Regions from separate parts of the Micromonospora narathiwatensis genome, predicted to be linked through region 1. Evidence: predicted binding sites of a transcription regulator. Region 1 holds the regulator's gene; the other holds the start of a gene.

The links. The regulator HrcA, encoded in region 1, represses chaperone genes, less so after heat shock. The targets are predictions, from matches to a motif close to GGTTNGCACNCTCNNNNNGAGNGTGCNAACC.
Region 2: groES (co-chaperone GroES) is a predicted target of HrcA. The motif match lies at 2,147-2,177, and genes of this name have one in related genera.

What each region holds. Positions count from the first base shown of each region.
Region 1 is NZ_LT594324.1:4,041,414-4,045,826, reverse strand. Features, by position in the region: gene hemW (radical SAM family heme chaperone HemW) at 1-648, shown strand, start outside; gene GA0070621_RS17295 (DUF4870 domain-containing protein) at 714-1,274, opposite strand; gene hrcA (heat-inducible transcriptional repressor HrcA) at 1,532-2,554, shown strand; gene dnaJ (molecular chaperone DnaJ) at 2,629-3,771, shown strand; gene GA0070621_RS17280 (16S rRNA (uracil(1498)-N(3))-methyltransferase) at 3,773-4,413, shown strand, end outside.
Region 2 is NZ_LT594324.1:4,584,142-4,588,554, reverse strand. Features, by position in the region: gene GA0070621_RS19810 (THUMP-like domain-containing protein) at 1-703, opposite strand, end outside; gene GA0070621_RS19805 (DUF397 domain-containing protein) at 987-1,175, opposite strand; gene GA0070621_RS19800 (helix-turn-helix domain-containing protein) at 1,166-1,966, opposite strand; gene groES (co-chaperone GroES) at 2,311-2,625, shown strand; gene groL (chaperonin GroEL) at 2,696-4,342, shown strand.

The DNA.
Region 1 (4,413 bases):
CTGATCTATGGCACGCCGGGGGAGCGCGCGGAGGACTTCGCCGCCTCGCTGGAGCAGGTGGTGGCGGCGGGCGTGGACCACGTCAGCGCGTACGCCCTGATCGTGGAGGAGGGCACCCGGCTGGCCGCGCGGATGCGCCGCGGCGAGCTGGCGTACCCCAGCGACGACGTGGCGGCGGACCGCTACCTGGCCGCGGAGGCCGCCCTCGACGGGGCCGGGTTCTCCTGGTACGAGGTCTCCAACTGGGCCCGCTCCGCGGCGGCCCGGTGCCGGCACAACCTGCTCTACTGGTCGGGCGGCGACTGGTGGGGCCTCGGCCCGGGGGCGCACAGCCACGTCGGCGGGGTGCGCTGGTGGAATGTCAAACATCCGACCGCGTACGCCGGACGCCTGGCCGCGGGGGAGTCACCCGGGTTGGCCCGGGAGGTGCTCACCCCCGACGAGGCGCACATGGAGGACGTGATGCTGCGGCTGCGGCTCGCCACGGGCCTGCCGTTGGAGGTGCTGGACGAGGCGGGCCGGGCCGGCGCACGGCGGGCGCTGGCCGACGGTCTGCTGACCGCCGACGGGTACGCGGCTGGCCGGGCGGTGCTCACCCTGCGCGGCCGGTTGCTGGCCGATGCGGTGGTTCGCGACCTGCTGCCCTGACCGCCCGAGGTGAGCCGCGACCGGGCGAGGGACCCGGCCGGTCCGTGGACCGGCCGGGTCGAGGATCACTTGATCATGCTCACCGAAGCGGGGTAGCGGTAGAGCTGCCCCTCGTTGGCCTTGAGGCCGGCGACGATCCCGAAGATGATGCCCATGAGGTAGGCGGCGCCCACCGGGATGAAGCCGATCACGGCGCAGACCAGGACCCAGCCGACCAGGCCGATGATCGACCAGAGAAGCTGGAAGTTGAGCGCCGCCACGGCGTGCGCCCGTACGGCCGGCGACTGGTTGCCCCGGGCCAGCAGGGCGATCAGCGGGGCGACCCAGCCCAGCACGGCGCCGCCGAGGAACATGCCCGCGGCGCCGCCGAAGTGCGCGACCAGTGCCCAGGTCTTGTCCTCATTGCTGGCGTAGCCGCCCGGCGGCGGGTAACCACCCGGCGGTGGGTAGCCACCCGGCGGCGGATAGCCACCGGGCGGGGGATAGCCGGGGCCGCCGGCTGCCCCGGACAGTGGTGCGGTGGGGGGCTCGTTCGCCGACGAGCCGTATGGTGCCGACGGCGGGGTCCCGCCCGGCGACTGGGCGCCGGGGTCCCCCGCTCCGGGAGGGCGAGGTGGTTCAGTCATGGACGTCACGTTAGGTCCCGTTCGCAAGGATGCGCCAGAGCGACACCGTTCTGGATGTCCGGCTGTTCGGCTCTGGCGAAGCGTCCGGCGGGCCGCACCGGGGGTCCGTCACTGATCATCGCGTCGGTGGGTACGCCGACGTAGACTGGCACTCGCTACAGTCGAGTGCCAGACGCTCGGCCGGTACCGCGGGTCGCCTGGTCGGAACAGGCCGCGCCGGGCGCCGGGCGGGCCGAGGTGCGTCAGGAGGTGGGGAGATGGGTCTCGACGACCGCAAGCTCGCCGTGCTCCGCGCGATCGTCGAGGACTACGTCGCCACGCAGGAGCCGGTCGGCAGCAAGTCCCTGGTCGAGCGCCACCAGCTCGGCGTCTCCCCGGCCACGGTGCGCAACGACATGGCCGTCCTGGAGGACGAGGGCTACATCCGGCAGCCGCACACCAGCGCCGGCCGGGTGCCCACCGACCGCGGCTACCGGCTCTTCGTCGACCGGCTCTCCCGGGTCAAGCCGCTCAGCCCGGCCGAGCGCCGGGCCATCGAGCGCTTCCTGGTCGGCGCGGTCGACCTGGACGACGTGGTGCACCGCACGGTCCGGTTGCTGGCCCAGCTCACCCGGCAGGTCGCCGTGGTGCAGTACCCGAGCCTGGCCCGCTCCAAGGTGCGCCACCTGGAGCTGGTGCCGGTCTCCACCACCCGGCTGATGGTGGTCATGATCGCCGACACCGGCCGGGTCGAGCAGCGGCTGGTCGAGCTGCCCGGGCCGGTCCCGGCCGACGACGTCACCGACCTGCGCCGGCTGGTCAACGAGAAGCTGGTCGGCACCCGGCTGTCGGACACCCCACCCCTGGTCCAGGCGCTGGTGGACGAGTCCGCGCCGCACCTGCGTCCGGCCATGACCACGCTCTCCACCGTGCTGCTGGAGACGCTGGTCGAGCGGCACGAGGAACGCATCGCGCTGGCCGGCACGGCCAACCTCACCCGGGGCGGCCTGCTGGACTTCCAGGGCACGCTGCGACCCATCCTCGAAGCGCTCGAGGAACAGGTCGTGCTGCTCAAGCTCATCGGTGAGACCGAGCCGAGCACCACCCGGGTGCTCATCGGCGACGAGAACGAGTTCGACAACCTGCGGGCCGCCTCGGTGGTCAGCACCGGGTACGGCCCCGGCAGCACCATCGTCGGCGGCCTCGGGGTGCTCGGGCCGACCCGGATGGACTACCCCGCCACCATCGCCACGGTGCGGGCCGTGGCACGCTACGTGGGCGAGCTGCTGGCCCAGAACTGACCAGTCAGGGGCGACGGCCGGCATGAGGCCGGCGACCGGCGCAACGCGAGACGAACATGAGGACACGGAACGCAGTGGCCAGGGACTACTACGGCATTCTCGGCGTCAGCCGGGAGGCCTCCGACGACGAGATCAAGCGCGCCTACCGCAAGCTGGCGCGGCAGTTCCACCCGGACGTCAATCCGGACCCGGAGGCACAGGAGAAGTTCAAGGACATCAACGCCGCGTACGAGGTCCTCTCGGACGACCGGAAACGGCAGATCGTCGACCTGGGCGGCGATCCACTCGCGCCGGGCGGCGGGGGCGCCGGGCCGGGTGGTCCGGGCGGCGCCGGCCCGTTCGTCGGGTTCCAGGACATCATGGACGCGTTCTTCGGCGGCGCCGCCGGGGGTGCGCGCGGCCCGCGCCCGCGTACCCGGCCGGGCGCGGACGCGATCCTGCGGCTGGAGCTGGACCTCAACGAGACCGCGTTCGGCGTCGAGGCCCCGATCACGGTCGACACCGCCGTGCTCTGCACCACCTGCTCCGGCGCGGGCACCGCGGCCGGCACCCACCTCGCCACCTGTGAGGCGTGCGGTGGGCGGGGCGAGGTGCAGTCGGTGCAGCGGACCTTCCTCGGCCAGGTGGTCTCCGCCCGGCCCTGCACGGTCTGCCAGGGCTACGGCACCACCATCCCGCACCCCTGCCCGACCTGCGCCGGGGACGGCCGGGTGCGGACCCGCCGCTCGCTCACCGTCAAGATCCCGGCGGGCGTCGAGGACGGCATGCGGATCCGGCTGGCCCAGCAGGGCGAGGTCGGCCCGGGTGGCGGCACGGCCGGCGACCTCTACGTGGAGATCCACGAGCGGCCGCACGACGTCTACTCGCGCAAGGGCGACGACCTGCACTGCCGGGTCACCGTGCCGATGACCGCCGCCGCGCTCGGCACCCGGCTGACCATCAAGACGCTGGACAGCGAGGAGACGGTCGACGTCAAGCCGGGCACCCAGCCGGGCAGCACGCTGCGGCTGCGGGCCCGGGGCGTACCGCACCTGCGTGGCACCGGCCGGGGCGACCTCTACGTCCACCTGGACGTGCGTACCCCGACCAAGCTCGACGCCGAGCAGGAGCGGATGCTGCGCGAGTTCGCCAAGACCCGGGGCGAGGAGGTCGCCGAGCTGACCAAGCAGGGCGGCTTCTTCTCCCGGATGCGCGACGCCTTCAACGGGCACGCCTAGCGTGTCGGCGCCGCTGTTCCTGGTCGAGGCGCTACCCACCGGCGACACGCTGACCCTCGACGGTCCGGAGGGGCACCACGCCGCCACCGTGCAGCGGCTGCGGGTCGGCGAGGAGCTGCTGCTCGCCGACGGTCGGGGTGGCACGGCCGACGCCGTGGTCACCGCCGTCGGCCGGGGCACCCTCGACCTGGCGGTCACCTCCCGGGGGTACGTCGACGCGTCCGTTCCCCGGCTCGTCGTGGTGCAGGGCATCGCCAAGGGCGACCGGGGCGAGCTGGCCGTGCAGGCGATGACGGAGGTCGGCGTGGACGAGATCGTCCCCTGGTCGGCGTCCCGGTCGGTGGTGCAGTGGCGCGGCGACCGGGGCGTACGGGCCCGGGAGAAGTGGGCGGCGACCGCCCGGGAGGCGGCCAAGCAGGCCCGCCGTGCCTGGCTGCCGGTGGTGGCCGGGTCGCCCGACGAGTCCACCGCGACGGTGGCCCGACGGATCGCCGGGGCGGCCGCCGCGTTCGTGCTGCACGAGGAGGCCGACGAGCGGCTGACCATCGCCGGGCTGCCGGAGACCGGCGAGATCGTGCTGGTGGTCGGCCCGGAGGGCGGCATCGCCCCGGCCGAGCTGTCCGCCTTCCGCGAGGCCGGCGC
Region 2 (4,413 bases), 540 kb from region 1:
CCTCGACCAGGTCGCCGGCCACGCTGACCCACTCCGCCTCGGCGCCGGCCGGGATCAACGCGTGGTCCAGCCCCGGGGCCACCTTGACCACGGTGCGCTGAACCCGATCGGCCAGCCCGGTGACGAAGTCCCAGGGTGGCGAGTAGGCGTTCGGGTCGAATATCCGCCGGCCGGTGCCGGCCGCCCGGCGCGCCGGATCGCAGAAGACCGCCTCGACCCGGGTGACGTCGAACGCCGTCGCGTCCCCGCACTCCACGGTGAACAACTCGGCCAGCCCGGCCGCCTCGGCGTTCCCGGCGGCCATCGCGGCGGTCACCGGGTCGGCCTCCACCCCGTACACCCGGATGCCGGCGCGGGCGGCGGCGAGCGCGTCCGCGCCGAGGCCGCACCCCAGGTCGGCCAGGGTGCCCACGCCGGCGGCGCGCAGCCGCGCGGCCCGCCGGTCGGCGACCACCCGGCGGGTGGCCTGCTCCAGCCCGGGCCGGGTGAGAAACATGCCGGCCGCCTCCGGCCCGAACTTGCCGGCGGCGCGGCGGCGCAGCTCAGCCTGGGTGAGCGCGGCGGCGGCCAGCCCGGCCGGGAACCCGGCCGAGCGGAGCCGGGCCGCCGCGGTCAGCGGATCGCCGCCGGCGACCTCGGCCGCCGCCGCGAGCGCGGCCGACCCTTCGGGGGTACGCAGCGCCGCGAGCTGATCCAGATCCACCCGGCCATTGTCCCGGCCCTACCCGGCGACCCACCGCCGACCTGGCGGCTTCTGCGGGCGGGACACCGCGACACCGCCGACCCGGGTACCCGGCGGGGCCGGATGGCGCGACTTCGCCGATGTGGCGGGTTCTGGCGGGCGGGATGGCGCGATGTCGCCGACTTGGCGGTCTGGCGGGGCGGGCATCGCGATGTCGGCGGTGTGGCGCGGGCAGAGTGGCCCGGGATGGCGCGATATCGCCGACCTGGCGAGGGCGGCGAGCCGGGTCACCCGGACGGTGGTGTCAGCGGGTGGCGGTGGCGGCGACGAAGGCTCGCCAACTCGACGGGGTGAAGGCGAGCACCGGCCCGGTCGGGTCCTTGCTGTCGCGGACGGCGACCACACCGGGCAGGTTGTCGGCGACCTCCACGCAGGCGCCGCCGTTGGCGTTGCTGCGGGACGCCTTGCGCCAGGTGGCGCGGGTCAGGTCCATGATTTCGCCACTTCCTCGATGAGTTGAGTGGACTGTCGGCGGGGCAGCGCCTCGCCGGTCACAGTCTCCCAGCTTCGGCCGAGGGCGGCAACGTCGTTCGGGCCGTCCACGGTCTGCCCCCGGAGCTGGTTGTCCAGGTGGGCCAGTTCCGCGCCGCTGCCGAGTCGGGCCAGGATGAACGGGCCGTGGAGCCCGATGTGCCAGGGGGCGTCGGCCGGCACGATCCGGACCTGCACGTGCGGCTCGGTGCCGACGGCGAGCAGGTGCGTCAACTGCTCGCGCATGACGGCCCGGTCGCCGACCTGCCGGCGCAGCGTCTGTTCCTCCAGCACCGCGACGAACTGCGGTCGCCGGTCGCCGGTCAGCACGGCCTGCCGGGCGAGCCGGGCCGCCACCCGCGCCTCGACCTCGTCGGCGGTCAGCTCCCCGCCCAGGGCGAGCATGGCCCGCGCGTACCCCTCGGTCTGGAGCAGGCCGGGGATCACGGTGGGGTCGTACCAGCGCAGCGTGATCGCCTCCCGCTCGATCTCCTCCCACGGGCGGAACCAGTCCGGCGCGGCGTGGAACCGGATCAACTCCAGCATGGTGACGAAGAGCCCACCGGTCTCCAGCACCGCGTCGACCCGGGCCAGATAGTCCGGCTTGACCGGCTTGTCGCCGATCTCGATGGCGCTCACGTGCGACGACGAGTAGTTGATCAGCTTGCCGAAGTCCTCCTGGTTGAGCCCGCGTGCCTGGCGGGCCCGGCGTAGCTGGCCACGCAGGAACGTCAGCGTCGGTATCTGGGTCACCCGGTCGTCCTTCCTCCCGTCGGCGGTACGGAGCCGGAGGTTAGAGATTCGGCCAGGTTGTGACGAGACGGTTGCGGCGTGTTGCGGTGACGAGTGGCGGAACAGTGGCGGAGCGACCGCGACACGGCGGCGATCCGTTGGCACTCTCCTTGACGGAGTGCTAGCCGAGGAATAACCTGCGATTAGCACTCTCACCCTGAGGGTGCCAACGCCCGGGCCCAGGTGTCCGGGGGTTGAACGCCAGGCGGACCGGCACCCGCGACGACGGCCCCGCCCGGTGGCATGTGGCAGATTGACGCCGGTCGGCATGTCGACCGGCAACGAAACCAGTACCCCAGGAGGGTATGCCCGTGACTACCGCGACCAAGGTTGCGATCAAGCCGCTCGAGGACCGGATCGTGGTCCAGGCGAACGAGGCTGAGACCACCACGGCGTCGGGCATCGTGATCCCCGACACCGCCAAGGAGAAGCCGCAGGAGGGCACCGTCCTCGCTGTCGGCCCGGGCCGGATCGACGACAAGGGTAACCGCGTGCCGCTCGACGTGAAGGTCGGCGACACCGTTCTGTACTCGAAGTACGGCGGCACCGAGGTCAAGTACGCCGGCGAGGAGTACCTGGTGCTCTCCGCCCGCGACGTCCTCGCGATCATCGAGAAGTAAGCAACCGATCAGTGTCGTTGCCCCGGTCCGGCTCGCCGGGCCGGGGCAACGTCGCTTCGAAGGGATACTGATGGCGAAGATCCTGAGCTTCTCGGACGACGCCCGGCACCTGCTGGAGCACGGCGTCAACGCCCTCGCCGACGCGGTCAAGGTCACCCTCGGCCCGCGCGGGCGCAACGTCGTCCTGGACAAGAAATTCGGTGTGCCCACGATCACCAACGATGGCGTGACCATCGCCAAGGAGATCGAGCTCACCAACCCGTACGAGAACCTCGGCGCGCAGCTGGTCAAGGAGGTGGCGACCAAGACCAACGACGTCGCCGGCGACGGGACCACCACCGCGACCGTGCTGGCCCAGGCGATGGTCCGCGAGGGTCTGCGCAACGTGGCCGCCGGGGCCAACCCGACCGGCCTCAAGCGGGGCATCGACGCGGCCGCCCGCAAGGTCTCCGAGTCCCTGCTCGGCAAGGCCGTCGAGGTCGCCGACAAGGAGTCGATCGCGCACGTCGCGACGATCTCCGCGCAGGACGCCACCATCGGCGAGCTGATCGCCGAGGCGATGGAGAAGGTCGGCCGCGACGGCGTCATCACCGTCGAGGAGGGCTCCGCGCTCGTCACCGAGCTGGACGTGACCGAGGGTCTCCAGTTCGACAAGGGCTTCATCTCGCCGAACTTCGTCACCGACGTGGAGGGGCAGGAGGCGGTCCTGGAGGACCCGTACATCCTGATCACCACGCAGAAGATCTCGGCGATCGAGGAGCTGCTGCCGCTGCTGGAGAAGGTTCTCCAGAACAACAAGCCGCTGCTGATCGTCGCCGAGGACGTCGAGGGCCAGGCGCTGTCGACGCTGGTGGTCAACGCGATCCGCAAGACCCTCAAGGTCTGCGCGGTCAAGGCCCCCGGCTTCGGTGACCGCCGCAAGGCGATGCTCCAGGACATGGCGATCCTGACCGGCGCCGAGCTGGTCGCCCCGGAACTGGGCTACAAGCTCGACCAGGTCGGCCTGGAGGTGCTCGGCACCGCCCGCCGCGTGGTGGTGGACAAGGAGAACACCACCATCGTCGACGGCGCCGGCCAGGCGAGCGAGGTCGCCGACCGGGTCGCCCAGATCCGCAAGGAGATCGAGGCCTCGGACTCCGAATGGGACCGGGAGAAGCTGGCCGAGCGGCTGGCGAAGCTCTCCGGCGGCATCGCCGTGATCAAGGTCGGCGCGGCCACCGAGGTCGAGATGAAGGAGCGCAAGCACCGCATCGAGGACGCCATCGCCGCGACCAAGGCCGCGGTCGAGGAGGGTACGGTCCCGGGTGGCGGCGCTGCCCTGGCCCAGATCCTGCCGGTGCTCGACGACGACCTGGGCCTGACCGGTGACGAGAAGGTCGGCGTCTCGATCGTGCGCAAGGCGCTGGTCGAGCCGCTGCGCTGGATCGCCCAGAACGCCGGCCACGACGGTTACGTGGTGGTGCAGAAGGTCGTCGGCCAGGAGTGGGGCAACGGCCTCGACGCCGCCGTCGGCGAGTACGTCGACCTGGTCAAGTCCGGCATCCTCGACCCGGTGAAGGTGACCCGCAACGCGGTCACCAACGCCGCCTCGATCGCCGGCCTGCTGCTCACCACCGAGAGCCTGGTGGTGGAGAAGCCGGAGAAGGCCGAGCCGGCCGCCGCGGGTGGCCACGGCCACGGGCACGGTCACGGCCACCAGCACGGCCCGGGCTTCTGATCCCAGGCCGTAACGGCAGTCGACCAGGGCACACCGCCTCGTGGGGCGGTGTGCCCTGGTCGGTATTGATT